DNA from 2 places in the Nocardioides sp. Z50_6 genome. Region 2 is predicted to be linked to the other one. Evidence: predicted binding sites of a transcription regulator. Region 2 holds the regulator's gene; the other holds the start of a gene.

Region 1 (14,900 bases), on a different contig from region 2:
CCGGGCCCTGGGAGAGGGCGAGGGTCACCGTCCCGCCGTCCAGCACCCGGCCGCCGGGCTCGGGGTCGGTGGAGACGACGTGGCCGGGCGGCACGGTCTCGGAGAAGGCGGGGTCGCCCACGCGTGCCTCCAGGCCCGCGGAGTCCAGGGTCTGCACGGCCTCGGCCTCGGTGAGGCCCAGCACGCCGGGGGTGGTGGTCCAGCGTGCGTAGCCGAACCACCAGGCGCCGGTGCCCACCCCGACCACCAGCAGCAGGGCGAGGGCCAGCAGCAGCGGACCGCGCCACCGCCGCCGGCGCGCGGCCGGGGCGACGAGGGGGTCCGCGTGCGGGCTGGGCAGGCGCGGGATCGCCGGACGGCTCACCTGGCCCGGCGGCGGGACGGCCTGGATCTGACGGGTCGAGTCGGGCCCGGCGGCGTCGTCGTGCCAGGCGTCCCCGTCCCGGGCGGCAAGCTCCGCGTCCTCGGGGCCCTGCTCGTCGGGCACGCTGAGGCCGAGGTCCTCGACCAGGTCGACGAAGCCGTCGCGCTCCGCCTCGACCTCGACGTCCAGGGGAGCCGCCGGGCGGGCCGGTCGCAGGTCGGCCTCGAGCTCGGGGTCCTCGCGGACCCCCTCGCGCAGCGCCTGGGCGACCCGGTGCAGCTGGTGGAGCAGCACGCCGGCGTCGGCCGGCCGCTGGCTGGCGTCCCGGGCCGTGGCGCGGGCCACCAGGGCGTCGACGTACGGCGGGATCCCCGGCACCCGGGCCGAAGGGGCGGGCACGTCCTCGTGCACGTGCTTGTAGGCCACCTGGATCTGGGACTCGCCCTCGTGGGGCTTGTGCCCGGTGAGCAGCTCGTAGAGGACCACGCCCACGGCGTAGACGTCGGCCCGGGGATCGGCCTGCCCGTGCACCACCAGCTCGGGGGCCAGGTAGGAGACGGTGCCGATCAGCACGCCGGTCGCGGTGTGCTGGGTCTCGGCGCTGACGGCCTTGGCCAGCCCGAAGTCGGCCACCTTGATCTGCTCGCCGTGCTCACGGTCGCCGATCAGCACGTTCTCGGGCTTGACGTCGCGGTGGACCAGCCCGGCCCGGTGGGCGGCGGCCAGCGCGGAGACCACCGGCTCGAGGAGCTCGAGGGCGCGGGCGGGGCCAAGCGGTGCCTCGGCGCGGATGACGTCACGCAGCGTGTGCCCCGGCACGTACTCCATCGCCAGGAAGACCGTGCCGTGGTCGTCGCCCTGGTCGTAGACCGCGACCACGTGCGGGTGGGAGAGGCGGGCGGCGGCCCTGGCCTCGCGGACGAAGCGGGCGGCGAACGCCTCGTCGTCGCCCATGCCGGGGTGCATCACCTTGATCGCGACCGTGCGGTCCAGCCGGGTGTCGTGGGCCTCGTAGACGCCCGCCATGCCGCCTCGCGCGATCCGGCGCCCGAGCCGGTAGCGGCCCTCCAGGAAACGCCCGACCAAGGGGTCGGAGGTCGCCTGCGAGGCGCGCCTGGAGGCTCGCTCGTCTGGCTGCACGGGGACCTCCGACGTCACCGGATGGGGAAGTGTGCGTGGCGCCATCGTACGGACGCCGCGACGGGGGCGTGGGGTGGCCTGTCCCACGGCGTGGCGCGGCGGGTGGCAGCATGGTCCCCATGGATGACGTCCCGCTCGCCGAAGCCGACCTCGACGCACTGGTGCCGGAGTGGGTGGACTGGTCGACCGTCGCGCAGATCCTGGGGGTCTCCGTCGGCCGCGTCCGCACCATGATCCGCGAGCACGAGCTCGCCGCCGCCGTGCCGCGGCCCGGCGCCGGCCAGCAGGTGCCGGCCGACTTCCTCCAGGACGGTCTGGTGGTCAAGGGGCTGCCCGGCCTGCTCACCGTGCTGCACGACGGCGGGTACGACGACCGCGAGATCATCGCCTGGCTCTTCACCGACCTCCAGCTCCCGGGGCGCCCGATCGACGCCCTGCGGGAGAACCGCGGGTCGGAGGTCAAGCGGCGCGCCCAGGCGATGGCTCTCTAGGCCCTCGCCGGGGGCTCCGGGTTCGCGCGGGGCTGCGCCGAGGTCCGGCCGCCTCACACGGAGCGCTGGGTGACGGCCGTGGCCAGCTCACGCAGCACCTGCCGGGCGTCCGGGTCGAGGTCGGCGTCCTCCAGGGCGGCGAGCGCCTCCTCGACGAGCCGCTCGATCAGCGTCTCCACCTCGGCCCGCGCCCCGGAGGTGTCGATGGCCTCCCGGAGCCGGTCCACCGTGGCCGGGTCGAGCGGGGTGCCCAGGGCCGCGTCCAGCTCGGCCGCGGCGTCACCGCCGGCGGCCAGGGCCTTGGCCACCAGCACCGTGCGCTTGCCCTCGACCAGGTCGTCGCCGGCCGGCTTCCCGGTGACCTCGGGGTCGCCGAAGACCCCGAGGACGTCGTCGCGGAGCTGGAACGCCTCGCCCAGCGGCAGGCCGAACGAGGTCAGCTGCTCCAGCACCTCCGCGGTGGCGCCGCCCAGGGCGGCCCCCACGTGCAGCGGCCGCTCCACCGAGTACTTCGCCGACTTGTAGCGCAGCACGGTCATCGCCGTCGCCTCGTCGGCGTGGGCGCGGGCCTGCACGGAGACGTCGAGGAACTGTCCCGCGATCACCTCCGAGCGGCACAGGTCCAGCACGCCGAGCGCGGGGACGACCCGGTCCAGCGGCAGGCCGCAGCGGCGCAGCAGCTCGTCGGACCAGGACAGGAGCAGGTCGCCGAGGAGGATCGCGGCCGCGGCGCCGTACTGCTCGGGGTCGCCGCCCCAGCCCGCAGCCCGGTGCTCGGCCTCGAAGCCGCGGTGCGTGGCGGGGCGTCCGCGCCGGGTGTCGGAGGCGTCCATCAGGTCGTCGTGGACCAGGGCGCTGGCGTGCAGCAGCTCGAGGGCGGCAGCGGCGCGGGCCAGGGCACGCTCGTCGGGCACCTCGGGCTCCAGCGCCCGGTAGCCCCACCAGCAGAAGGCCGCCCGGAACCTCTTGCCGCCGCCGGTGGCCGCGCGGGCCTCGGCGACCAGTCGGGCAGCGTCGGGGCCCAGGGGGGCCAGCCGCGCCTCCTGGAGGGTGAGGAACTCGTCGAGCTCGTGCTGGACGCGGGCGCGGAAGTCGGTGGGGTCCCAGGCCTCACGCACGCTCGCGGGCGGACGGGGCGAGGAGGATGGCTCGGGCACGCGGCCAGACTAGCCAGTGGACCGTCCCCGAGCCGGGCACGGTCTCCTCCCTAGGATCGCGGCATGACTGCTCCGCGTCCGGCACGGATCGGCGACCTCCTGCGTCAGGGGGAGCGCTCGTTCTCCTTCGAGTTCTTCCCGCCCAAGGACGCGGCGGGGGAGCAGGTGCTCTGGGACTCCATCAGCGACCTCGAGCCGCTGCGTCCCACCTTCGTCTCCGTCACCTACGGCGCCGGCGGCTCCACCCGCGACCGGACGGTCGCGATCACCGGCCGGATGGCGCGGGAGACGAGCCTGCTGCCGATGGCGCACCTGACCTGCGTGGGCCACACCCGCGCGGAGATCGGCACCGTCCTGGCCGCCCTCCAGGAGGCCGGGGTGCGCAACGTGCTGGCCCTGCGCGGTGACCCGCCTGCCGGTCCGGGGACCCCGTGGACCGCCACCGAGGGCGGGGTCGACCACGCCTGTGACCTGGTCACCCTGGTCCGGGAGCACGGGGACCTCTGTGTCGGGGTGGCGGCCTTCCCCGAGGGCCACCGCGATGCGGAGAGCCTCGAGGCCGACGCCCAGGTGCTGCGGGCCAAGTACGACGCGGGCGCTGAGTTCGCGATCACCGACATGGTGCTCCGGGCCTCGGACTACTTCGGCCTGGTGCAGCGGGCCCGGGAGCTCGGCGTCGACTTCCCGATCATCCCGGGCATCATGCCCATCCTGGGCCTGGCCTCCATGCGACGGATGGTCGAGATGTCGGGCCGCCAGATGCCCGTCGAGGTCGAGGCCCGGATCCGGCCGCTGGCCGAGGACCCGGCCGCGGTCCGCGGCGAGGGGATCCGGATCGCCACCGAGCTGTGCGACGACCTGCTCGCCGGCGGCGCACCGGGCCTGCACTTCTACACGCTGAACCGCTCCCGGGCCACCCGGGAGATCTGGAAGGCGCTCCGGCTCGCCGTCTGAGTCGGCCTGAGGGGCCCGAGCGGGTGAGCGGGCCCCGGGCCGGGCTCGGCCGGGCCCCGAGGGGGCTACTGTCTGGCCATGCCTCGCACAGTGTCGGTCGTCGGTCACGGCGGCGTCCGCGCCGTCCCCGACTCGGCGGTGGTGCGCGTCGCCGCGACCCACCGGGCGCGCACCGTGGCCGAGGCGGTGGCAGGGGTGGACTCGGCCGTCACCGCCATCGGACGGGTCGCCCGCGGCCTGGCGGAGGTGACGGTCTCCACCACGGGGCTGACCCTGTGGCCGCTGCGGGACCCGGACGGGGCCCTCGAGGCGTTCGAGGCCACCCACCAGCTGACGATCGGCTGCCCCAACCTGCCGGTGGCCTCCGCCCTGGTGGTCGGGCTGGCCGAGGAGGTGGGCGAGGCGCTGCGGATCGAGGGAGTCCAGCTGGAGGTCGCGGAGCAGTCCTCGCTGCAGGACGAGGCCAGGGAGGCCGCCTACCTCGACGCCCGGCGCCGTGCCGCCCATCTCGCCGGCCTCGAGGGGCTCTCCCTCGGCGACCTGCTCGAGGTGGCCGAGGAGCCGGGCGAGGGAGCGGGCCCGGGCCTGATGCGGGCCGCGACGTTGGAGCCGGGCGAGACCATCCTCACGGCCCGGGTGCGGGGCACCTGGCAGGTCGTCTGACCCGCGGGCACTGCGAGGTCCTCCGCCGGAGGTCTGGGGCGGGGGCTCAGGCCGGCCCGACGACCTGCGCGACCAGGGCGGCGGAGAGTCCCACGAAGGGGATCCCGGCGCCCGGGACGGCGTGGGCCCCGGCCGCGTAGACGCCCGGGACCGGTGTCGTGGGACCAGGGCGGCGGCGTACGGTGCGGCGGCCCTGCCACCGCGGGCCGAGCGGCGAGCCGCCCCACTGCTCCAGCAGGTCGCCGGGACGGCGGTCCACCCGGACCACGACGGAGCCGCGGACGTCGAGGCCGCGCCGGGCCAGCACCTCCAGCACGTCCTCGCCGGCGACGCCCCGGTGCGAGACCGTCCAGGAGACGGCGCCCTCGGGGGCGCTGCCCCCCGGGCGGACCACGAGGTCCGGGTCGCCGTGCAGCACCAGGTCGTGGCCGAGCGGCGGCACGTCGCCGGCGAGGCCGAGGTGGACCACGGTGGGTGGCGCGGCGACCCGGGCCCGGGCGACCCGGCTGCGCAGGGCCGGGAGGTGGCCGGGATCGATCGCGCACACCACGGCGTCCGCGTCCAGGTCGCCGGCGGAGGTGGCCACCGCGACCGGCCGGCCGCCGCGCAGGACGACGTCGTGCGCGGTGGTGCCGAGCAGGACCTCGACCTTGCGGGTCGCCAGCCGGCGGGCCAGGGCCTCGCCCACGGCCGCGAGGCCGCCGGGGACGGTCCAGGCGCCGAACTTGTGCTCCACGTAGGAGACGGTGCCCAGCCAGCTCGGCACCCGGCGCAGGGCGTGCCCGTCGGCGGTGAACGGGTGCCCGGCGACCAGCCGCAGCCGCTGCTCGCCCAGCACGGCGCGCAGTCGCCGGTCCAGCGACTCTCGCCGGCGCAGCAGGCGGACCGTCTCGCGCTCAGCCAGGGCGGGGTCCCACGGACGTTCGAGGTAGTCGCGGCGCAGCAGCTCCCACTCGCGGCCCAGCATGTCGACGTAGGCCGTCCACCGGCTGCCGAGGCCCGGGCCCAGCCGGTCGAAGGCCGCCTTCTGCTCGGCCCTCGAGCCCGCGGTGACCAGGACGCTGGTGCCGTCGGTGAAGCGGTGCTCGCGGACGGCCTCGACCGGGACGAGGTCCAGCTCTCGTTCCAGGGGGCGTCCGGTCTTGCGGAAGAGGTCGCGCAGCACAGCGGGCAGCAGGGTGGTGCTGGGGCCGGCATCCCAGGTGTGGTCGCCGGCCCGCACCGTGGCGAGGGCGCCGCCCACGGCCTGGGACCGTTCCACCACCACCACCTGGTGGCCGAGCTTGGCCAGCCGGGCTGCGGTGGCGGCGCCCCCGAGGCCACCGCCGATCACGACCACGCGCATGGCCGCGAGGCTAGCTGTTCGGGACCCGGCGACCGGCGGGCGGCTCCTCCGCGGCGATCACCCGGGCCAGGGACTCGGGGTCGCGGCCCACCACCGTGGTCCCGTCGGCGGCGGTCAGGATCGGGCGCTGGATCGCCTGCGGGTGGGCGGCGAGCGCGGCCAGCCACCGCTCGCGGTGCTCGGGGTCGCGGGGAAGGTCGATGCCCGCCTCCCGCGCCTCACGGGGCCGGGCCAGGTGCCACGGCTCGACCCCGAGGCGCGCCGTCACGTCGGCGATCTCCTCGGCGGTGGGGGGCTGGTCCAGGTAGCGCCGGACGGTTGCCTCGATGCCGGCCTCGTCGAGCGCCGCGGCCGCGGTCCGGCACTTGCTGCAGGCGGGGTTGAGCCAGATCTCCATCAGAGGACCCCGGCCCGCCGGGCGCCGACGGCCTCGGGGAGGAGGGCGTCGGCGCCCGCCCCTGCCCCGCCGGTACGGTTGCGGCGCGCGTGCTCGTCCCGGAACGCCGTGATGGATGCGTGCTCGGTCGCCATGACCGCGACCTTAGCCAGTGCCGTCCTCCCGGCTCGCCCGGCGGGGGCGGTGCGTCCCGTCCAGCCCGACCCTTGCAGGGAGTCACATGATCGTCCGGCCTACCTCGGTGGTCCTCGCCACCCGCGTCGCCCTGGCCCTGCTGGTGATGGCGGGGATCACCACCGTGCTGACCTGGTGGCGGCGCGAGGACCTGCTCACCTCCTGGGCCGAGGGCAACGCCGGGGCCCGGGTGATCCTCCGCCAGGGCGGCCTGGAGGCGGTGGAGGCCTCGCTGGCGGTGCCGGCCCTCGTGCCGGTGGCGGTCACCTCCTTCGTCGTCCTGGCCATGCTGGTGGGCGTGCTGCTCGCCTTCTTCGTCGAGGGCTTCGGCTGGGCCCGGCTCTCGCTCGCGGTGATCGCCCTCTTCGGGATCTTCCTCGCGGTGCTGTGCGTGGCCAGCGGGATCCCGACCCTCTTCGTGGTGATGTCGGTGCTGATGATCGGGCTCTGCCTGGCCCTGCTGGTCCTCCTCTTCCACAAGGACACCAACCGGTTCATCCGGGAGGTCTGAGCCTCCTCGGCCCCGGACGTCGAGCCTCTCGGGTCCAGACGTTGACCCGTTGTCGGGGGAGAGGTGTACCTTGGTCCCGTTCGAACAAATGTTCGAAGGCGGACCCGGTGGCGGTGCCTCGACCCCACCGGCACCGGGTCCGGCAGGTGGGTCGAGCGACGCTTCCGAGGAGGAGCCATGAGGCGGTACGACGATCCCGTGGACGTGCGCAGGGGCCCGGTGCCCGGCAGTGGTGAGGAGGCCCCGGAGCAGTTCCTGTGGCGGGGGAGGCTGTGGAAGGTCCGGGCCGTGGTGGCCCACTGGGTGGAGACGCCGCCCTGGTGGCACTCCGCGACCGCCACCGTCCTGGCGGCGGGAGGCGCGCCGGCTCCGGGTGCCCCGCAGGCCGACCTGCTGACGGAGCGCCAGATCTGGCGCGTCGAGGCCGGTCGCGGCCCCCTCGGCGAGGGATCGGCCGGGGGAGTCTTCGACCTCTCCTTCGACGGCAGCGACGGCCGCTGGCAGCTCGTCGGGTGCGTGGACTGAGATGACGGATCCCACGAGGCCCACCAACCCCTACCTGCTGCCCGCCACCACCCACTCCTACCTCGCCCGAGCGGCGGAGTCGCTGCAGGAGGCGATGCTCGCCCGCGACGTGCCGAGCCGCTACGCCTGCGCCCACGTCGCCGCCCTCCGGGCGGCGGCCGCCCTGCTGGCCGCCCGCGCCCACCCCGCCGCTGGGGCCCGGCGCCGCCAGAAGAACGCGTGGGTGCTGCTCAGCGAGGTGGCACCGGAGCTCACGGAGTGGGCGACCTTCTTCGCCGCGGGTGCCGGCAAGCGGGCGGCGGCCGAGGCGGGCTCCGCCCGCGCGGTGAGCGAGCGGGAGGCGGACGACCTGGTGCGCGACGCGGACCGCTTCCTGGCGGTCGTCGAGTCGACGCTGGGCCTGGTGCCGCACACCGCGGCCCCGGGGCGTCTGCTGGCTGCGACAGGGCCGGGCGGTCGGGCCGGTGTCGCCTGATCCCTTCGCCCACCTCCACGTCGCCTCCGGGTACTCCCTCCAGTACGGCGCCTCGCACCCCGGTGGGCTGGTCGAGCGGGCCGCCGACCACGGGATGGACCTGCTGGCCCTCACCGACCGCGACGGCACCTACGGGGCGGTGAAGTTCGCCAAGGCGTGCGCGGCGGCGGGCATCAGCCCGGTGCTGGGCGTCGACCTGGCGGTGGAGCCACCCGGCGTCCCCGGGCGCCCCACCGGTCCGCGCCGCCGCACGCCGGTACGGGGCGGAGCCTTCCGGGAGGAGGGGCGGCCTCGCGTCACCCTGCTCGCCGAGGGCCGGGCCGGCTGGACGGCGTTGTGCCGCCTGGTCTCCTCGGTCCACCTCGCCGGCGAGCGCGGGCGGCCGGTGGCGACCCCCGACCTGCTGGCGCCCCACCTCGCCGAGGGGCGGCTGCTGGTGCTGCTGGGGCCCACCTCCGAGCTGGGCCTCGAGGTGGCCCGGCACCGCGACGACCTGGCCCGCGAGGTCGTGGCCTCCTGGCTGCGGCTGGTGCCCCGGGAGAACCTGCTGGTCGAGCTGGTCTCCCACCGCCTCCCCGGCTCCGGGGGCGGGTGGGGGCCCGGGTCGACCCCGCACGCGGCCCGGATGGCCGGGCTCTCCCGGGAGCTGGGCCTGGGTGCCGTCCTCACCAACGCGGTCCGCTACGCCGACCGCGCCGACGCCCCGACCGTGGATGTCCTCGACGCGGCCCGGCGGCTGGTGCCGCTGGACCGCCGGCACGTCGACCGGGGCAACGCCGAGGGCTTCCTCAAGTCCGGCCGGCAGATGCGGGAGGTGGCCGAGGAGGTCTGCCGGAACGCCGGCCTGGGGCCGCGCGAGGTCGACCGGCTGCTCGCCGGGACCCGTGCCGTGGCCGAGCGCTGTGCGCTCGACCCGGGCGCCGACCTGGGGATCGGGGAGGTCCACTTCCCCGAGCTGGAGACGGCGGCCGGGGCCGGCGAGCCGGTGGCCCGGCTCGCCGGAGAGACCCGGGCCGACGCCGCGCTCCGGGTCCGGTGCGAGTCCGCGATCGGGTGGCGCTACGGCAGCTCCCCGCGGCAACGGATCTGGAAGCGCCTCGACGACGAGCTGCGGGTCATCGCCTCGCTCGGCTACGCCTCCTACTTCCTCACCGTCGGGGACGTCACCGACCTGGTCCGGGAGATGGGGGTGAGGTGCGCGGCGCGCGGGTCCGGGGCCGGGAGCCTGGTCAACTACCTCCTCGGCATCTCCGGGGTCGACCCGCTGCGGCACGGCCTGCTGATGGAGCGGTTCCTGTCCCCGCTGCGTCAGTCGCTGCCCGACATCGACATCGACGTGGAGTCGGCCCGCCGGCTGGAGGTCTACGAGGCGATCCTGGACCGCTACGGCGCGGAGCGCTGCGTCTGCGTCTCGATGATGGAGACCTACCGGGTCCGGCATGCGGTGCGTGACGTGGGAGCGGCCCTGGGGATGCCTCCCGGCGAGGTCGACTCGATCGCCAAGGCGTTCCCGCACGTGCGGGCCCGGGACGCCCGGCGGGCGCTGCAGGACCTCCCCGAGCTGCGGGCCAGCGGGCTGGCCGAGGAGCGGCTCGACCTGATGTTCTCCCTGGTGGAGCGGCTGGACGGCCTGCCCCGCCACATCGCGGTGCATCCCTGCGGGGTGCTGCTCTCCGACGCCACGCTGCTCGACCGGACCCCGGTCGAGGCCAGTCATGCCGGCTTTCCGATGAGCCAGTTCGACAAGGACGACGTGGAGGACCTGGGCCTGCTCAAGCTGGACGTGCTGGGCATCCGGATGCAGTCGGCCATGGCCCACGCGGTGGCCGAGATCCAGCGGGTCGACGGGGTCGCGGTCGATCTCGACGACGAGGGGCAGGTCCCCTTCGACGACCCCGAGACCTTCGAGCTGGTCAGCTCAGCCAAGACCCTGGGCGTCTTCCAGATCGAGTCGCCGGGGCAGCGCGAGCTGGTGGGGAAGTCAGGGATCGAGACCTTCGAGGAGATCGTCACCGACATCTCCCTCTTCCGGCCCGGACCGGTCAAGAGCGACATGATCACCCCCTACCTGGAGGTGAAGCAGGGGTGGCGCCCCGCCTCCTACCTCCACCCCGACCTGGTCCCCATCCTGGCCTCGACCCACGGGGTCGTGGTCTTCCACGAGCAGGTCATCGAGATCATCGCCTGCTTCGGCGGGGTCTCGTTCGCCGAGGCCGACGAGAGGCGTCGCGCGCTCGGCGACGTGGAGGGGATGGCGCGGACGCGCGAGTGGTTCGAGCCGACGGCGATCGCTCGCGGCTACCCGCCCGAGGTGGTCGCGCAGGTGTGGAAGGTGCTCGAGGCCTTCGCCTCCTTCGGCTTCTGCAAGGCGCACGCGGCCGCTTTCGCGCTGCCCACGTTCCAGTCCGCCTGGCTGAAGACGCACTGGCCGGCCCACTTCCTCGCCGGGGTGCTGACCCACGATCCGGGCATGTACCCCAAGCGGTTCATCCTCGACGACGCCCGCCGGTTCGGGATCGGGATCAGGGGGCTCGACGTCGACCGCTCCGAGGGTCACTACGCCGTGGAGTCCTCGCCGGACGATCCGGCCGGCTACGCGATCCGGCTGGCACTGAGCGAGGTGAAGGGGATCAGCGAGGCGGAGACGGCCCGCATCGTCGCGGCTCGTCCCTTCGCCTCGATCAGCGACTTCTGGCATCGGGCCGCGGTCTCGCGGCCCGTGGTGGAGCGCCTGGTGCTGGCCGGTGGCTTCGACCGGGTCCACCGGATCGGCGGCTCCGAGCAGACCGTGCGGTTGCGGACCGGACCGACCCGTCGCGACCTGCTGCTGCAGGTCGCCGAGCTCGACCGGCACAGCCGGGTGCTGCAGAGATCGGCCCGAGGGCGCGGGCTCGGGGCGCGCCCGGCGGTCGACCGGGCGGCGGGGAGGGCGGCCCAGGCGACCTCGCGCAACAGCAGCGACCAGGTCACCCGCAGCGGGGTGTGGGGCCAGGCCTCGGCCCAGGCCAGGTCCTCACGGCCCGTCCACGTGGAGTCGGTCCAGCTCGCCCTCGGGCTCGGCGACGAGCCCGTCGAGGACCAGCCCTCGGGGCTGCCGGAGCTCACGCCGGCCGAGCGGGTGGCGGCCGAGCTGGAGATCCTCGGCCTCGACGTCAGCCGGCACGTCGTCGACGGCTACGCCGACCTCCTCCGGGCCCTGGACGTGGTCCGCAGCCAGGACCTGCTGCGGTGCCGCAGCAAGGCCGAGATCCTGGTGGCGGGGGTCAAGGTGGCCACCCAGACCCCTCCGGTCCGCTCGGGCCGACGGGTGATCTTCCTGACCCTCGACGACTCGACCGGTCCGGTCGACGCCACCTTCTTCGAGGACGCCCAAGGGCCCTACGCGGCCACCGTCTTCGGGTCCTGGCTGCTGCTCGTCCGCGGCGAGCTGCGCCGCACGGGCCGGCGCGGGGTCTCGCTCCGGGCCACCGGGGCCTGGTCCCTGCCCGAGCTGCGCGCCCTCTGGGAAGGCGCGCCCTCCCTCGAGGAGGGCCTGGGCGCGGTCCGCTCGGTGCTGGCGGGCCGCCCGGCGACCGGGCCGGATCCCGCCCGGCGCCGGGTGCTGGTGCACAGCAGCGGGTTCCGGATGTCCCCCTATGCCGACATCAGGCCCGCCGGTGAGGACGCCGCGAGCGCGGGGGCGCTCAGCCGGGCCCTGGAGGGTGAGGCGCACGGTCAGGGGCAGGCGCCTTCGCGCGCCCTGTGGCACCGGAGCCCGGGGAGCCCGGGGTGAGCGCGATGGCATCCGTCCACGTCCTAGGGTGTTCCTCATGCCAGCGAGTGAGCGGACCGACCGACCCAGCGAACGACGCAGCGCAGCCCGCTCCTCGGTGGTCTGGGACGCACTGGAGCCCCTCTTCGCCGGAGGCGGAGGGCTGGAGGTCCTCGACATCGGAGGCGGGACAGGGGGCTTCGCGGTCCGAGTGGCCGAGCTGGGCCACCGGGTCACCGTCGTCGACCCCAGCCCGGATGCACTGGCGGCCCTGGACCGACGGGCCCGGGAGCGTGCGGTCGACGTCACCGGCCGCCAGGGGGACCTCTCCGACCTGCTGGCGACCCTCGGGCCGGACACGGCCGACGTGGTGCTCTGTCACGGGGTGCTGGAGGTCGTGGACGACGCCGCCGCCGGCCTGGGCGTCCTGGCGGAGGTGCTGCGTCCCGGTGGCACGCTCAGCCTCCTGGTCGCCCAGCGCCACGCGGCCGTGGTGGCGCGTGCGATGGCGGGCCACTTCCAGCAGGCCCGCGACCTCCTCGAGGGCGCCGATCCCGTGCGTGGAGGCCACCGGTTCACCCATGAGGAGCTCCTCGAGCTGCTGGCCGAGGCGGGCTTCGAGCCCTCGATGGTGCACGCGGTCCGGGTCTTCGCCGACCTGGTCCCCGGCACCCTCCTCGACCTCGAGCCCGGCGCCACCGCCGCGCTGGTGGAGCTCGAGCGGGCCGTGGCGGAGCGCCCCGAGTACCGACCCCTCGCAGCGCAGCTGCACGTGCTGGCCTCTCGCTGACCCCGGCGCCCGGGCGGTGGCCCGGTGAGCCGTGCCCCGCAGTCGCCGTCCCGTCCGGCGATCCTGCACGTCGACATGGACGCGTTCTACGCGTCCGTGGCGGTGCGCGACCGCCCGGACCTGGCTGACGTGCCGGTGATCGTGGGGGGTGGGAGCCGCGGGGTGGTCCTCTCGGCCAACTACCTCGCGCGCGCCTACGGCGTGCGGTCGGCGCTGCCCATGACGCGGGCCCGGCGGATGTGCCCCGACGCCGTGGTCCTGGCGCCCGACTTCGAGACCTTCGGCCGGGTCTCGGCGGCCGTGATGGAGAACTTCCGCAGCATCACCCCGGTGGTGGAGGTGATGTCGCTGGACGAGGCGTTCCTCGACGTCTCGGGTGCAGCTCGGCGGCTGGGGTCCCCCCGGGAGGTCGCCGAGCGGCTGAGGGCGACCATCCACGACGAGCAGCGCATCACCTGCTCGGTGGGGATCGCCGCCACGCCCACCCTGGCCAAGCTGGCCAGCCGACGGGCCAAGCCCGACGGCGTGGTGGTGGTCCCGCCCGACGAGGCGATCTCCTTCCTGCACCCGCTCGACGTGGGTGAGCTGTGGGGGGTGGGGGAGAAGACCCGGGCCCTGCTGCACCGGCTCGGTCTCAGGACGGTGGCCGACCTGGCCCACACGCCCCTGCGCACCCTCCAGCGGGCGCTGGGTCCCGCACTGGGCACCCAGCTGCACGAGATGGCCTGGGGGGTGGACCGGCGACAGGTCGTGGTGCGCCGGGGGCCCGACGAGCCGGATCGGTCGATGGGGGCGGACGAGACCTTCGCCCGGGACACCGACGACCGGGAGCGGGTCCTGCGCGAGCTGCTGCGGCTCTCGACCCGGGTGACCGGCCGGATGCGGACCGCCGGCGTGGCCGGGCGGACCGTGACGCTGCGGGTCCGGTTCGCCGACTTCACCACGCTCACCAGGTCCCGCACCCTGCCGGAGGCCACCGACGTCACGGTGGAGGTCTACCGCACCGCGGTGCGCCTCTTCGACGCGCTGGGGCTCCAGCGCGCGCGGCTGCGACTGGTCGGGGTCAGGGTCGAAGGACTCGTCCCGGTCGAGCGCGTCCAGAGGCAGCTGGTGCTGGGGGAGCCGAGCCATGGCTGGGAGGCCGCCGACCGGGCCGTCGACGCAGCCACCCGGAGATTCGGATCCGGCGCGGTGCGTCCAGCCACCCTGCTCGGGTGAACGACGACCGGGAACCGGTGGTGATCATTTTTTCCCCTGCGGCTACCGTGGTGGGAAACCGCTGCCTAGACTTCACCTTGCGGATGTGCCGCGCATCACACCGGTCGGGAGGAAACGTGCCGCTCTCGGAAGAAGAGCTCCGACTGCTCGAGCAGATGGAACGTGCTCTCGTCGAGGAAGACCCCAAGTTCGCCCACACGTTGCGGGGGACGGCCTTCCAACGAGCCGCCCGCCGACGTGCCGTTCTCGGCGGCGTCGTCTTCGTCACCGGCATCGCGATCATGATGACGGGCGCCATCGCCTCCATGCCCGTCGTCGGGGTCGTCGGCTTCGTGGTGATGCTGGCCTCCGCCACCGTGGTCGTCACCTCGCTCCGCAACCCGGGCCGCGCCGCGCAGCCCATCCCGTTCAAGGACGCCCCCCAGGGCTTCAGCGTGATCGAGGGCGGGCGCAGCCGTCGCCGGTCCCGCTCCGGGCAGTCCTCGCAGGCTCGCTCCTCCCACTCCTTCATGGAGCGGATGGAGGAGCGGTGGCGCCGTCGCCGCGAGTCCGGCGGCTACTGAGCCTGCGCAGCACCCGACGAGAGTGCTGTCTCTCGGCCCGGTCAGTCGACGTGGTCGACCAGGTCGGTACGCCCGCTCGAGACGAGTGACGCCGGGCCCTTCGCGGGCTGCCGGACGAGCGAGAGGGGCCACCACCCGGCCAGTCGCGCCCGGCGCGGGCCCACCCCGGCCCTGACCGCGGCCACGCACGTGGCCAGGTCCCTGGCCCAGCTCCGCTCCGCGGGCTGGAGCGCACCGGGGCGGCCGAAGCGCGAGCGCTCCAGTGCGTCGACCAACCGGCCCAGGGCGGCCTCGGCCGCGACGGTCGGCGCGGGACCGCCCTCCGGCCACCCCGCCGAGGGGCCGGGCGCGGTGGCACCGAACCAGCCGGTCACGACCTCGG
Region 2 (14,900 bases):
GTGGCCGAGAACGCCGGCGCCTCCAACCCCGCCGACGACCTGGCCGACGCCGCCGAGGCCCTCGCCGACGCCCTGGCGATGACCCCGGGGGGCCGGATCGACCAGATGGGGCAGCAGCTGGGCGACGCGCTGGTGCTGGTCCGCGACGCCGCCCGGGCGGTGGTCTCGGCGTTCGGCAAGGAGGAGAAGGGCGCGGGGGAGGCCGACGCCGCCCGGACCCAGGCCAAGGGGCTGGCTCAGGAGGTCTTCACGACCGCGGAGCGGATGGCGGCCGGCAGCGACGCCGACGTGCTGTGGCTCAACGAGGCCCGCGAGCGGATGCCCGCCCGGCTGGCCGTGGCACCGCTCCAGGTGTGGGCGCAGATGCGCGAGCGCCTGCTCACCGACAAGACGGTCGTCTTCACCTCGGCGACCCTGATGCTGGGCGGCGACTTCGCCTCCGTGGCCGGCAGCCTGGGGCTCAAGCCCTCGGAGCGCGTCGACACCGGCGCCCCCGCCGTCGAGTCCGAGGGAGCGCGCCCGTGGCGCGGGCTCGACGTGGGCTCGCCGTTCGACTACGGGCGCCAGGGCATCCTCTACCTCGCCCGCCACCTGCCGCCGCCCGGCCGGGACGGGCTGGGCCAGGCGCAGCTCGACGAGATCGTCGATCTCGTCGACGCCGCCGACGGGCGCACGCTTGGCCTCTTCTCCTCCCGCCGCGCCGCCGAGGCGGCCGCCGAGGTGGTGCGGGAACGGCTGCCCCACCTGACCACCCTGGCCCAGGGCGAGGCCCAGCTCCCCGAGCTGGCGCGTCAGTTCGTGGCCGACCCGCACACCTGCCTGTTCGGCACCCTGAGCCTGTGGCAGGGAATCGACGTGCCAGGGCAGACCTGCCAGCTGGTGCTGATCGACCGGATCCCGTTCCCGCGTCCCGACGACCCGCTGATGTCGGCCCGCCAGCGCGCGGCCGACCGCGCCGGGGGCAACGGCTTCATGCAGGTGGCCGCGACCCACGCCGCCCTGCTGCTGGCTCAGGGCGCCGGCCGGCTGATCCGCACCACCTCGGACCGGGGTGTGGTCGCGGTGCTCGACCCGCGGCTGGCCACCGCGAGGTACGGCGGGTTCCTCAAGGCCAGCCTCCCGCCCATGTGGACGACCCACGACCCGCAGGTGGTGCGCAAGGCGCTCAGCCGCCTGGCCGCGGCCGCCGGGGAGTAGGGCTCAGTAGCCGAGGATCTGGTAGTCGCGCCGGTACATCGCGCTGACCAGCTCGCGGAGCTCGTCCGAGACGTCGAGCCGACGCCCGCCGGGGGCCGTCTGGTTGCGCGGGCGGGCGGGCACGGCGGGCGCGCCGACCCGCTCGCAGACCTCGGCGAAGTCGCGGTCGAAGGTCTCCAGCCGTCCCACGAAGTCGACCCGGTCGAGGTCGATCAGTCGGGTCTGCAGCGCCAGGTGCTGGTCGGTGCCCGGGACGGCGCGCAGGTCGTGGGTGGCGGTCCACCGGGCGAACTCCTCGACCCGCTGCATCCGGGCGTGGGTGTCGCCGTCGAACTTGAAGTAGTTCGTGTTGACGACCTTGTCCTGCCAGGCCGAGAGGAACCGCTCGAGCGGGTCGCGGACGAAGGCGAAGGCGAAGTAGTCGGCGAAGAGCGCCGTCGGGTAGCGCACCCGCATCGCGTGGTCGACGTCGAGGGAGACCTCGTGGGTGGCGAAGTGGTGCCGCACGGTGCGGGTGGCGACCTTGGCGACCCGGTACCAGACGAAGCGGTGGCTGTGGCTGATCGTGAGGTTGTAGCCCAGCGCCGAGACCCAGCCGGCCTCCGCGCTCGCCCGGGAGAGCGCGTCGAGCAGGTCCTTCGACTCCGCCGTCAGCTTGAAGCGGTCGTCGGGCCGGGTGCGGAACACCTCCGGCGAGACCCCCTCGGCGAGCGGCGGGGCCGGTGAGGACTGGGGCTCTGCTCGGGACCGTCGCATCGCCGCGAGTTTAGCCTGACCTCCCGGGCCAGGATCACATGCGGCGCAGGACCGCGGTGACCTTGCCGAGGATGGTGGCGTGGGTGCCGTCGATCGGCTCGTAGGCGTCGTTGTGGGGCAGCAGCCAGACCTGGCCGTCCTTGCGCTGGAAGGTCTTGACGGTCGCCTCGCCGTCGATCATCGCGGCCACGATCTCGCCGTTGGCGGCATCCGGCTGCTGCCGGATCACCACGTAGTCGCCGCTGCAGATGGCCGCGTCGATCATCGAGTCGCCCGAGACCTCGAGGAGGAAGAGGGTGCCGTCGCCGACGAGCTGCTTGGGGAGCGGGAAGACGTCCTCGACGCGCTCCTCGGCCAGGATCGGCCCGCCGGCGGCGATCCGGCCGAGGACCGGGACGTACTGGGCGGCGGGCGCCGCGTCACCCACACCCGTCGGGTCGAACGACGACTCCTCGGCGCTGCTCATCGCCCGGCGGGCGGCCAGCACCTCGGGCAGGAAGACCTCCAGGGCCCGAGGGCGGTTGGGGTCGCGCTTGAGGTAGCCCTTCTCCTCCAGCACCTTGAGCTGGTGGGCGACGCTGCTGGAGCTGGTGAGGCCGACCTCCCGGCCGATCTCGCGCATGCTCGGCGGGTAGCCACGCTGCTCGAGCGAGTCCTTGATGGAGAGCAGGATCCGCTGCTGACGCGGGGTGAGCCCGGTCGCGTCCGGCGGCCCGTCCGGCATCGGGACGACCTTGCCGCTCGTCTCGCGCGTCTTGGGCATGCGGTGCCTCCTGGGGGTGGTGCGGTCTCGGTGACCTCACCGTAGTGCGCCAGGAGGCGGAGTTCAAACAGGTGTTCGAACGGGCGTGTCGCTCAGGGTCAGGGGCTGCAGACCCAGCTGACCACGTTGAACCCGGTACGGAAGCCCAGGTCCACCAGGGCCTGGTAGGTCTCCTCGGCGGCGATCACCGTGGCGGTGCCGGCGCCGGTCTCCCGGGCCCGGTTCATCATGGTGCCGGCCAGGGCTCGCTCGAGGCCGCGCCCGTGGGCCTGGGGGAGCGTGACGATGTTGCCCAGCATCACGCTGTTCCCGCGGCGGTGGGAGGTCCCGGCGCCCTGGGGGTCGCCGGTGAAGGAGCTGCGCGCGATGAAGAACTGGTGGTCGGCCGGGTCCATCGTGTCCAGGAAGTCCATGTGGGTGCCCCCGGCGTGCGCCGGGAGGCCGAGCCCGGCGAAGATCGTGGCCGCGACGGGCTCGGTGTGGTCGGGCCACACGACGTCGATGTAGACGTCGTCGGGGGCCTCGGGGTCGATCGGCCGGTCCAGGTTGACGTGCATCGCCGCCGCCTCGGTCGCCACCAGGCCGGCCTGGGCCAGAGCGGCCTCGAGTGCCGGGGTGGTGGTCTCGGGGGTGGTCATCCACTGGAAGGGGAGCCCTCGGTCAAGGAAGGGCGCCAGGAGCTCGGGGACGCGCCCGGCGACGTCGGCCGAGGCGATCCGGGCGTTGGCGATCACGTTGCACACCTCGAGCGGGAGGTGGGACCAGTAGACCGTGGCGTCCGGCTCTTCGACGGTCTTGAAGGCCGGGGACTGCGCCATGGTGACGACCAGGGCCTCGAGATCGGCCTCGATGGTCTCCATGGGAGTGGTCAGGAGATCGCGCATGCAGCCACGCTATTCGCGCGGGAATCACACCCGCATGCCTGAAACTGATGACATCACTGTGCTTTGTGGCGGATGGCGACCGGGCGCGGCGTTGGTGGTCCTCAGTCGAGGACGTGCCTCAGGTACTGCATCGGCGCGTCCAGGTAGCGCCGCCAGTGGCTCACCAGCTCCAGCTCGTCCCACGTCGTCTCCCGGATCCCCCACGGCCCCACCTCGAGGAGCCGGGCGCCGGGCAGGGCCGCCACCAGGGGAGAGTGGGTGGCGCACAGCACCTGCGCTCCGCGGCCGGCCAGCTCGTGCAGCGTCGCCACCAGGGCGATCTGGGCGCTGAACGACAGCGCCGCCTCCGGCTCGTCGAGGCAGTAGAGCCCGGGGGAGTCGAACCGGGAGCGCAGCAGGGCCAGGAACGACTCGCCGTGGCTCATCTCGTGGTAGCGCGGGTCCTGACCGGTGGCGAACCCCTCCTGCCGGGTGAAGTAGCCGTGCATCGTCTCGGCGCGCAGGAAGAACCCCCAGCGCGGGGCTCCCGGGGACTTCTCCAGGTCGAGCCACTGATGCAGCGGTGACTCGGTGGCACGCGTCCCCTCCTGCACGTTGCGGGTGCCCCCCTCGGCCGCGAGGCCGAACGCCATCGCCACCGCCTCCACCAGGGTCGACTTGCCGGACCCGTTCTCCCCGACGAGCAGCGTGACGCCCTCGGCCATCTCGAGTCCCTCGCGCAGCACCTGGGCGACCGCCGGGACGGAGGCGGGCCAGACGGCGTCGGGTGAGCCGGCGTCCGGCGCGGCGGCGTTGGCGACCACCCGTCGTACGACGCGTCGCTCACGCGTCCAGTCCTGCCTGCGCACGTGGCGAGGGTATCCGCCCGGCCGGCGGGGCGACACGCCATCGAACAATTGTTCGGCCAGGTCCTTGATTCGTTCGAACACCTGATCTAACGTCGCACATGTGTTCGATCGAACGTGTGATCGAGACGGATCGCCCCAGTGCTTCGTCAGGACTGTCGGTGGTCGCAGTTAGACATCAGTTCGACAGCAACACCCACAGGCTGACCGCCACTTCCCCAGGAGGTCCCGATGAGCACGATGACTCTCACCCCCACCCGCCAGCTCGCCCCCGTCCGTGAGCTGCGGCCTGCTGCGCCCCGTGCGGAGGTTCGACCGGAGCGGGGCGGCGTCCGCCTGACCCGGCGCGGCCGTGTCGTCGTCTTCGTCGCCGCTCTCCTCTTCGTGCTTGTCGCGGGAGTCTTCCTGGGCGGCGGCTCTGTCGCCACGCAGGAGTCGGGCACGCCGGCGCCCACCGAGATCGTGATGGTCGAGGACGGCGACACCCTGTGGGGCATCGCCGCCGCGATCGCCGAAGACGGTGACGTGCGCGCCGTGATGGGGGAGATCGAGCGGCTCAACGCCCTCGACTCCGGGATGGTCACGATCGGCCAGAAGCTCCGCGTCCCGCTCGCTGAGTGACGAAGCCGCTGGCCTCACCCCTCCAGCCTCCACCGGTCGCTTCGACCCCGGCCGGTGGATACAACTGAATAGTTTCCGCCGGTCGCCTCGACCCCGGCCGGCGGATGGGGAAGACAAGAGGCGGGGCCCTGCCGGGCCCCGCCTCTCCCTGTGTCCAAGGGTGGACGTCGTCGTGGGGCCCGCCGTCGGTACGGGCAGGTCAGCGGCGAGAGATCCGGCGACCGCCGGGAGGCCGAGCTGCCCGGGCCGGGGGAGCGGGGGCCGGGTCCGACGTGGGCTCGGCCGGCCCCGGGAGGTCCTCCGGCTCGGAGCGGTGGGCGGCAGCTTCTCTGGCCAGCCCGAGCGCCGCGGTCAGACGGGAGGCGAGCATCAGCCCCACGAAGAGGCAGGCCATGGCGCCCAGCGAGGCGAGCGCCAGCATCAGCCAGCCGCCGGAGCTGCCGGAGCGTCCGGCGATGCCGAAGTCGATGGCGGCGTAGACGAGATAGCCCCAGGCGATCACGCAGAGGGTGATCCCGGCGGCGAGCCCCAGGATTGCTGGGTCGAAGGGCGGCGCGGAGCGCGCGGGCCGGGCGGCGCGGGCCGGGCGGCTCGCGCGGGCAGGAGCCGCCCGCCTCGCGCCTGCTCTCTTCCCCGTCGCCACGGCCTCATTGTGTCAGGCCGGTCCAGTCCCGCGGCCCGGGGATCGGGGCCGCGACACGCCGCGGTCCAGACCGATCCGGACCCCGGCAGGGGCCCTGACCTGCGACTTTGCCGGTGCCCGAGGGCGTCCTGCGAAACCGGGCGCCGACTTCGCCGGTTCAGGTTGCGCAGGTGGTGCCGGGGACGTACGGTTACCACTACATCTAGTAGTTACACCGTTGTGGTTTTCCACATGTAGTTAACAGTCGCCGGGCTCCCACCCACAGGCGAAGCCGATTCATCCACAGGAAATAGCCGCTCATCCACAGGTGTTAGACCTGTAAGGGCGGTGTCGTCGCGGTGCCCGGAAGGGCTCCTCTCCTCGACCCGAACGGAAGGAGACCCCCATGCACTGTCCGCACTGCCGGCACACCGACACGCGGGTCCTCGACTCCCGGGTCTCCGACGACGGCGGCCAGATCCGCCGCCGGCGTACCTGCCAGGCCTGCGGCAAGCGGTTCAGCACCGTCGAGCAGATGCAGCTGCTGGTGCTCAAGCGCTCCGGCGCCACCGAGCCGTTCGCCCGGGAGAAGGCCATCCACGGGGTCCGCAAGGCCTGCAAGGGCCGGCCGGTGACCGAGGACCAGCTGGCCTGCCTCGGCCAGGCGGTCGAGGACACCCTGCGCAGCGAGGGGGTCGCCGAGGTGCCGGCCCACGAGGTCGGCCTCGCCATCCTCAGCCCGCTGCGCGAGCTCGACGAGGTCGCCTACCTGCGCTTCGCCTCCGTCTACCGCGCGTTCGAGAGCGCGGCCGACTTCGAGGCGGAGATCGCCATGCTGCGCGCCGAGCGCGCGGCGCTGCCCGTCCCGACGGGCTAGCCCACGATCCGCCCGGCACGTAGTGGGGAAGCTGCGTGCCGGGCGCTCAACACAGAGCAAGAACCAGATGACAGACCGACGCAACGAAGCCAGGACTGAGGAGAACCCATGACGAAGACGGTGAACAAGGGGGGCCTGAAGATGCAGCGCATCTTCAGCACCGAAGGCACCCACCCCTACGACGCGATCAACTGGGAGCGCCGCGACGTCGTCCAGACCAACTGGAAGACCGGCGAGGCTGTCTTCGAGCAGCGCGGCGTCGAGTTCCCCGACTTCTGGAGCGTCAACGCCTCCACGATCGTCACCACCAAGTACTTCCGTGGCGCCGTGGGCACCGACGCGCGCGAGTGGAGCCTCAAGCAGCTCATCGACCGCGTGGTGAAGACCTACACCAAGGCCGGCATCGACCACGGCTACTTCGCGACCCCCGCGGACGCCGAGATCTTCGAGCACGAGCTCACCTGGCTGCTGGTCAACCAGTACTTCTCGTTCAACTCCCCGGTCTGGTTCAACGTCGGCACCTCTTCCCCGCAGCAGGTGTCGGCCTGCTTCATCCTCAGCGTCGACGACTCCATGGACTCGATCCTCAACTGGTACAAGGAAGAGGGGTTCATCTTCAAGGGCGGTTCTGGCGCCGGCCTCAACCTCTCCCGCATCCGCTCCTCCAAGGAGCTGCTGAGCAGCGGCGGCACGGCCTCGGGCCCGGTCTCCTTCATGCGCGGTGCCGACGCCTCCGCGGGCACCATCAAGTCGGGCGGCGCCACGCGCCGGGCCGCCAAGATGGTCGTCCTGGACGTCGACCACCCCGACATCGTCGAGTTCGTCGAGACCAAGGCGCGCGAGGAGGACAAGATCCGCGCGCTGCGCGACGCCGGGTTCGACATGGACCTGGGCGGCAAGGACATCACCTCCGTGCAGTACCAGAACGCCAACAACTCGGTGCGCGTCAGCGACGAGTTCATGCGGGCGGTCGAGGACGGCCGTGAGTTCGGCCTGCGGGCCCGCGACACCGGCGAGGTCATCGAGACCGTCGACGCCCGTGAGCTCTTCGCCAAGATCAGCAAGGCCGCCTGGGAGTGCGCCGACCCGGGCCTGCAGTACGACGACACCATCAACGACTGGCACACCAACCCCGAGACCGGCCGGATCACCGCGTCCAACCCGTGCTCGGAGTACATGTCGCTCGACAACTCCTCGTGCAACCTGGCGTCGCTCAACCTGCTGAAGTTCCTCAAGGACGACGACACCTTCGACGCCGACCTCTTCGCCAAGGCGGTCGAGTTCATCATCACCGCGATGGACATCTCGATCTGCTTCGCCGACTTCCCGACCGAGTCGATCGGCCAGACCACCGTCGACTACCGCCAGCTCGGCATCGGCTACGCCAACCTCGGCGCGCTGCTGATGGCGATGGGCCTGGGCTACGACTCCGAGGGTGGCCGCTCGATGGCCGCCGCGATCACCAGCCTGATGACCGGGACGTCGTACAAGCGCTCCGCCGAGCTCGCCTCCGTGGTGGGCCCGTACGCCGGCTACGCCCGCAACGCCGAGGCCCACAAGCGGGTCATGCGCAAGCACCAGTCGGCCAACGACCAGGTGCGGGTGCTGCACACCGAGGACAGCCGGGTGCTCAAGCTGGCCACGAGCGCGTGGGCCGAGGTGATCAAGCTGGGCGAGAAGAACGGCTTCCGCAACGCACAGGCCTCCGTGCTCGCGCCCACCGGCACCATCGGCTTCATGATGGACTGCGACACCACGGGCATCGAGCCCGACTTCTCCCTGGTGAAGTTCAAGAAGCTGGTCGGCGGCGGCTCGATGCAGATCGTCAACCAGACGGTGCCGCGGTCGCTGAAGAAGCTGGGCTACCAGCCCGAGCAGATCGAGGCGATCGTCGCCTACATCGCCGAGCACGGCCACGTCATCGACGCGCCGGGTCTCAAGCAGGAGCACTACGAGGTCTACGACACCGCGATGGGTGCGCGCGCGCTGGCCCCGATGGGCCACGTGCGGATGATGGCGGCGTGCCAGCCGTTCCTCTCCGGTGCGATCTCCAAGACGGTCAACCTGCCGGAGAACGCCACGGTCGAGGAGATCTCCGACATCTACCTTCAGTCCTGGAAGCTGGGGCTCAAGGCGACGGCGGTCTACCGCGACAACTGCAAGGTCGGCCAGCCGCTGGCCAGCGGCAAGGGCGAGAACAAGGGCCAGGACTCCAACAAGGCCGCGGCCGCCGCCGTCGAGCCGACCGTGGTGGAGAAGGTCGTCTACGCCCCCACCCGCAAGCGGCTGCCCAAGTCGCGGGTCTCGCGGACCACGTCGTTCACCGTCGGCGGTGCCGAGGGCTACATGACCTCCGGTGCCCACGACGACGGCGAGCTCGGCGAGGTCTTCCTCAAGCTCGGCAAGCAGGGCTCGACCCTGGCCGGCGTGATGGACGCCTTCTCGATCGCGGTCTCGATCGGCCTGCAGTACGGCGTCCCGCTGGAGACCTACGTCTCGAAGTTCACCAACCTGCGCTTCGAGCCCGCCGGTCTCACCGACGACCCGGACGTCCGGATGGCGCAGTCGATCATGGACTACATCTTCCGCCGCCTGGCTCTGGACTACATGTCCTTCGACGAGCGGTCGATGCTCGGCATCTACTCCGCCGAGGAGCGGCAGCGCCACCTCGAGACCGGCTCCTACGAGCCGCTCGTCGAGATCAGCGAGGCCGAGTCCCTGAAGACCGACACCGCGTCCTTCGACCTCGAGGAGGTCGAGACCAAGGACACCCACGGTGCCGAGGCCCGCGAGGTGCCGGCTCGCCCGACCACCGGCGAGGCGCACACTTCCGCCGAGCTCTTTGAGAAGCTCACCGGGACCGCGGTCGACAGCCCGCTCTGCATGACGTGTGGGACCAAGATGCGTCCGGCTGGGTCGTGCTACGTGTGCGAAGGGTGCGGGAGCACCTCGGGTTGCAGCTGATCTGACCTGCATAGGACGACAGTCCGATGCTGAGCGAACGACAAGTGCTGCGACAAGTACTGCGACAGGTGCTGCGACAAGTGCTGAGTTCGTGATCAGCCACTGAACGACAACGACTGAGCCCCCGAAGGAATCCTTCGGGGGCTCAGGCGTTCTTGCTTGGTGCTTTCGACCAACACGCGGCGCTACGCATCGCGGTCGTGGAGCGCAACCACGCCATGCGCGTCGACGCATCCGAGTGGGACAAGCCGGGCGTCTACATCCTTCTCGACCCGCCGCAAGCCGACGGCTCGTGGGGCTGCTACGTCGGGAAGGCACCGGCTGGCCTGCGGAGCAGGCTCACCGCGCACGTGCGAGGCAAAGACCACTGGCGGCGTGCCCTGCTGGTGCAACGCGACACGACACATGGGTTCAACTCCGCACAGGTCGCCCTGCTCGATGCCGCCGAAGACGCCCGCCCCTCCAACGGGAACCGCCCCTCGGATGAGACCCTGCCCGCGTTCGAACGCGCCTCGCTCCAGAACGCGATCACCCCAATCGCCCGCGTCCTCAGACTGTTGGGCTACGACACCGCCACCGCTGACGACTCGGGCACCATCACCACGACCACCCGTGCCACCCGGACCAGCCGCTTCGTGGGCATCACCCTCAAGCAAATCATCACAGCAGGCTTCCTCCCCACCACCCCCACGACAGTGACGTCCACCAACTCGGCGTGGCCAGCCAGCGGCACCCTCAACACCGACGGCACTATCCCCTACCAAGGCGCCACCTACCCCACGCCCTCGGCAGCAGCCGCCGCCGTGAAGGGCGGCGCAGCGAACGGCTGGGACTTCTGGGCCACCGAAGACGCAAGCGGCAAAACCACCCTCGCCACATGGCGTGCTCGCTTCGTTGACGCCAAGACAGCGCCGAGTGCCTCACCGCCGCCAACGGTCGCTTGAGACTGTCAGCGAAGCAGGCACCTGTCGTCGACTGCTGTTGAATTGTTGACAGGCTCCCTCCGATGGTCGTCCTATAGAAAGTCAAATGACGGGGCGATAGAGGGCGTGCAGTCATTATCCCCCACGCGAATCATGAAGGGCAGTGCGACATGAATGTCGAAACCAAGAGGTCTCAGTGCGTTACGGGATTCGTCGTACTTTCTGCGCTCATCGCCGTTAGTGGTGGTTTGCTCGCGGACCTGCTGTTCCCGCAGAAGCACATGATGGCTCCCGGCGGCCGTACTAACCACGGGCTGGAGGTTGCGTTTAATAGCAGTGCCATCTTCTACGCGTCGGTGTTTGTGGTCAGCCTTCCCCTTGGCCTGCTCACCTTCGGATCTCGCACCACCGCCGTCATCCATGAGTCGGCGGTCGCCGTCGCAGGCATCCTTGCCGCGCTGGTCATCGGTTTACACCTGTACAGTGAGATGGAGTGGAGTCGCGAGTCCATGGTGGGGGGGATCCTCACCCAGCCGAGTCCGGAGCACTACGCCACCATCCTTGTCGCCGGACTAGTTGCTTGGGTTCTGCTGCTCGTCCCGCTGGCTCGGCGAGTGGGTCACCGGTGGCGGAGCGGCCAAGAGGACGCGGTCGGATCCGACCTGTCGTCTGATACGTCATCCTACTGTCGTCTACGGGATCAGTGAGGTTGCAGAAACTCCAGCCGGTTGCCGTTGTTGTCCTCGGTATAGAACCGCCGCATACCGGGGAAGGCGTCATCCCACGTCAAGGGCCACTGGTGCGCGCTGAGCCGCTGCGCCAGCGCGTCCAGATCGGAGACGAGCAGTCCCGGGTGCGCCTTCTTCTGCGGCCTGAAGTCCGCCTCCACACCGAGGTGGATCTCCAGTGAGTCGGCGCGGACCCATAGTCCGCCGCGTGCAGCGAGCGCCGCGGGCTTCTGAACCTCGGTCAGGCCGAGTACGCCGACGTAGAACGCACGGCACGCGTCCTCACCGCCGGGCGGCAGAGCCAACTGAACGTGATGCAGCCCGAAGTTGAACTCCGTGGTCTTGGCCGGATCTTCATAGGGCTGAATCACGTGGGCGCTCCTGGTGTCTTGATGTCAAGAGTCTGACATGAAGGTCGCTACATGCCCGTGCACAGAAGCTCAGGGTCGCCAACGAGCGGATATGCATTCAGCTCGGGCGCAGAGGTGTTGGTCGCGGAGAGTGACATTCGGTAGGGAAGGTTCAGTGCGACCTCGAACGGATGGGCGGCGCCGGGAGTCAGGACGGGGGAGGTCCAGAGCGGCTGCTCCTCAGCCGAGAGCGTCACCGTGCCAGTGGTCCCATCCGCAGACGCGTCCGAGAGACCGGCGAGACCACGGAACATCTTGCAGTTGCGCCCAGGGGTGTAGCGCGATTCCCAGGAGCGGGCGGGGTAGTAGGTCAATCCGCCCCACGCCGGCATCCGGCGGCCAGAGAGGGTCGTCTCCGTGACGCCCGTCGCGGTGGTCTGCTGGTACGGCGTGAACTCACGAAGCGGGATCCACCGCCACACCTTGATGGCCACCGGCTTGGACGCCTTGCTGCGTCCTGCCTTGGTCTCGATGCGCACGCGGAACCTCTTGGTGTTCTCGTGCTGGGCGGTGATCTTGAAGACAAGCTTCTTGCGCCCGCGGACTGCCATGGCCTTCACCGGCTCCCACGTGGACAGAGTCGAGTAGATCGACTTCTCGAAACTCTCAAGAGTCGCCTTGCGGACGTTCTTGGCAGCCGGAATGCGTGCACGGATCTCCAGCACGTCGCCCTCCACCACTTCGGCCGTTTGGCGAGGAGTCATGATGACTGGTTTCGCGGACGCGGCTTGCGCCACGCCAGCGGGCATGACGAGTGCCAGAGTGCACAGAAGGACGGGCGAGAGACGTCGGAACACGGGACCTCCTAGAAATGGCAGAAGCAGTGACTACTGAGCGACCGCGGACGCGTGGTTGAAGAAGTCCGTCGGCATCTGGGTTCGGAGTCGCCAGGTGATGGCGATCGGCCGATCGCCGGTGTGGCTGACGTACGTAGCCGGCCCCAAGAACAGGTAGGGCGCGGTCCCGAACTCGTCCTTGGGCTCCTGACGGGCGAACAGCAGCACCGTGCTGGACCCGCTGAGGTAGCGCTGACCAGTCTTCGACTGCACCGACGTCGTGGACTGTGACTCCCAGTGGAACAGGTCTCGGGAGATCGGGTAGTCGGCGTACATGGTGGTGGGGGAGTAGTCGGCTTCAGACTTCTTCAGGGTGATGAAGAACGCGTCCACGTTGAGGTCGGGGAGGTAGAGCACGCCCTCGCGGAAGCTGTTGGGCAGACGAGGAAAGTCGAGCGCCGCGAGAATCTCTTCGCGCTGGTAGCGGGCATGAATCTGCAGCGGAACGCCGCTCAACGACTCGTCGAGCGGGACGGGTACGTGCCGAGCCGCTTGGAAACTCAGGTTCACGACGGTGGAGATCTCGGCGCGCGTCGCCACCTCCCGACGGACCGCGTCGAATCCGTCCGTGACGCTCTCGTAGCCACCCCCGTCCGACCACAGGGAGTAATAGAGCATGCGGGCGAGGCGCTGCTCCACGGGCGACAGGTCGTCGTACTTGGCGGAGTCCCCCTCGAGGAAGCCGCTGTAGAACGACGCACGGACCGGGTCGTCGACGTGCGCGAACGCGCGCACGCGTTTGAGCAACCTTTGCTCAAGATCCGATCCGGGCAGGGTGGGGAGCCCGGCATCCTTCCGAAGCTTGGTCCAGGAGTGACTGCCACGGCGCAGGACGTCGCTGAGCTCAAGTCCCGATCCGGCCAGGAAGGAGTCAAGCGTCTTGTCCTGGCGATGACGAAGCTGAGCAACGATCTGGGTCCAGCGATTCCCCAACTGGGACTTGAGGTTTTCCAGCACCACCTGCTGGGTCTGCCGGTCCAGACGAACCTGGCATCCGGACGGGAGGAAGGGGAAGTCCTCTTGGACAGCCTTCTCCAGCTGTTTGCCGTGAAGTCCGGTCAGGGCGGCGAACCTGCTGCCGAAGTCGAACTCCTTGCGGTGATAGCCCACGAAATCCAGCACGGTGAGCACGGCTTTGGTGTGCGTGCGCCGTAGGCCGCGTCCGAGCTGCTGCATGAAGATCGTGGCGCTCTGCGTGGGGCGGAGGAACAGCACCGTGTCGACCTCAGGAATGTCGAGCCCCTCATTGAAGACGTCCACGGTGAAGAGGACGTTGACACGAGCATCCCGCAGATCGCGCAGTGACTGGGCCCGCTGGTCCTGCGGGGTCGCGCCCGTCACGGACTGGGCGGGAATGCCCGCATCATTGAAGGCGCGGGTCATGTACTCGGCGTGCGCCACGCTGACACAGAAGCCGAGTGCCCTCATGCGTGCGACGTCGGCGACCTTGTCCCGTACGGCCGCCAGGATGATGCGTGAACGCACGTCATTGCCCGTGAAGACGTTGTCCAGTTGCGTGTCGTCGTAGCGACCACGCGCCCAGGTCACGGCCCGAAGGTCGGTGCCATCGGCCACGGCGAAGTAGTGGAAGGGACACAGGAGATCGGCTCCTAGGGCGTCCCACAGCCTGAGTTCCGCGGCGGTGCGGCCCTCGAAGAAGCCACGCACGTCCAACCCATCCGCCCGTTCGGGGGTCGCGGTGAGGCCCAGGAGCTCTCGCGGCTGAAGGTGTTCCAAGAGCCGCCGATAGGTGCGAGCTTCTGCGTGATGGAACTCGTCGATGACCACGATGTCGTACGCGTCGGCAGGGATGTTCGCGATGCCGTACGACGTCAGCGACTGGACGCTGGCGAACACGTGCTTCCAGCGCTCCGGTCGCTGACCACCCACATAGAGCTCTCCGAAGTCGCCGTCGCCCAGCACCTCGCGGTAGGTGCGCATGGACTGCTTGAGAATCTCCTGGCGATGAGCCACGAACAGCAGGCTTGGTTGTGATCCTGCGGCTCGAGCCAGGTTGCGGTAGTCCAGGGCCGCGATCACCGTCTTGCCCGTTCCGGTGGCGGCGACTACGAGGTTGCGATGGCGGTTGTGCAGCACACGCTCGACCTCGATCGCGTCCAACATCTCTTGCTGGTAGGCGTAAGGACGGACGTCGAGCCCGGCCAGCGTGATCGTGACGCGGTCAGAGGCTTTGACTCCCTTGGCCTCAAGGAGGGCGTCGTCCAACCGGTCTGCGTCCCGCTCCGGGTCGTAGGGCTCGAACTCGGGACTGTTCCAATATGAGTCGAAGGTGGCTCGGAACTTGTCCAGGAGACTGGGCGTGGCAGCCGCGCTGAGCCGCACGTTCCACTCGACGCCCTCGAGCATCGCCGAGGTGGTCAGGTTGGACGACCCGACGTACGCCGTGTCGTAGCCCGTGGCTCGACCGAACATCCACGCCTTGGCGTGCAGGCGGGTGCGCTTGGCGTCGTACT

The links. The regulator LexA, encoded in region 2, represses DNA repair genes until DNA is damaged. The targets are predictions, from matches to a motif close to TCGAACANNTGTTCGA.
Region 1: AC4BGE_RS00735 (DUF6504 family protein) is a predicted target of LexA. The motif match lies at 7,277-7,292, and genes of this name have one in related genera.

Annotation. Positions count from the first base shown of each region.
Region 1 is NZ_JBZAJB010000001.1:156,419-171,318, reverse strand. It holds gene pknB (Stk1 family PASTA domain-containing Ser/Thr kinase) at 1-1,504, opposite strand, end outside; gene AC4BGE_RS00775 (Rv2175c family DNA-binding protein) at 1,624-1,995, shown strand; gene AC4BGE_RS00770 (polyprenyl synthetase family protein) at 2,049-3,152, opposite strand; gene metF (methylenetetrahydrofolate reductase [NAD(P)H]) at 3,216-4,106, shown strand; gene AC4BGE_RS00760 (SIMPL domain-containing protein) at 4,185-4,769, shown strand; gene AC4BGE_RS00755 (phytoene desaturase family protein) at 4,816-6,114, opposite strand; gene AC4BGE_RS00750 (ArsC/Spx/MgsR family protein) at 6,125-6,511, opposite strand; gene AC4BGE_RS00745 (hypothetical protein) at 6,511-6,645, opposite strand; gene AC4BGE_RS00740 (hypothetical protein) at 6,732-7,196, shown strand; gene AC4BGE_RS00735 (DUF6504 family protein) at 7,374-7,721, shown strand; gene AC4BGE_RS00730 (SAV_6107 family HEPN domain-containing protein) at 7,723-8,196, shown strand; gene AC4BGE_RS00725 (DNA polymerase III subunit alpha) at 8,186-11,968, shown strand; gene AC4BGE_RS00720 (class I SAM-dependent methyltransferase) at 12,006-12,737, shown strand; gene dinB (DNA polymerase IV) at 12,762-13,955, shown strand; gene AC4BGE_RS00710 (SCO2097 family morphological protein) at 14,039-14,518, shown strand; gene AC4BGE_RS00705 (transglutaminase TgpA family protein) at 14,560-14,900, opposite strand, start outside.
Region 2 is NZ_JBZAJB010000006.1:174,270-189,169, reverse strand. It holds gene AC4BGE_RS15325 (ATP-dependent DNA helicase) at 1-1,197, shown strand, start outside; gene AC4BGE_RS15320 (sulfotransferase family 2 domain-containing protein) at 1,201-1,953, opposite strand; gene lexA (transcriptional repressor LexA) at 1,988-2,716, opposite strand; gene AC4BGE_RS15310 (GNAT family N-acetyltransferase) at 2,815-3,600, opposite strand; gene AC4BGE_RS15305 (AAA family ATPase) at 3,702-4,448, opposite strand; gene AC4BGE_RS15300 (LysM peptidoglycan-binding domain-containing protein) at 4,677-5,066, shown strand; gene AC4BGE_RS15295 (hypothetical protein) at 5,266-5,709, opposite strand; gene nrdR (transcriptional regulator NrdR) at 6,095-6,565, shown strand; gene AC4BGE_RS15285 (vitamin B12-dependent ribonucleotide reductase) at 6,674-9,529, shown strand; gene AC4BGE_RS15280 (restriction system modified-DNA reader domain-containing protein) at 9,730-10,473, shown strand; gene AC4BGE_RS15275 (hypothetical protein) at 10,623-11,159, shown strand; gene AC4BGE_RS15270 (VOC family protein) at 11,153-11,551, opposite strand; gene AC4BGE_RS15265 (hypothetical protein) at 11,599-12,387, opposite strand; gene AC4BGE_RS15260 (DEAD/DEAH box helicase) at 12,418-14,900, opposite strand, start outside.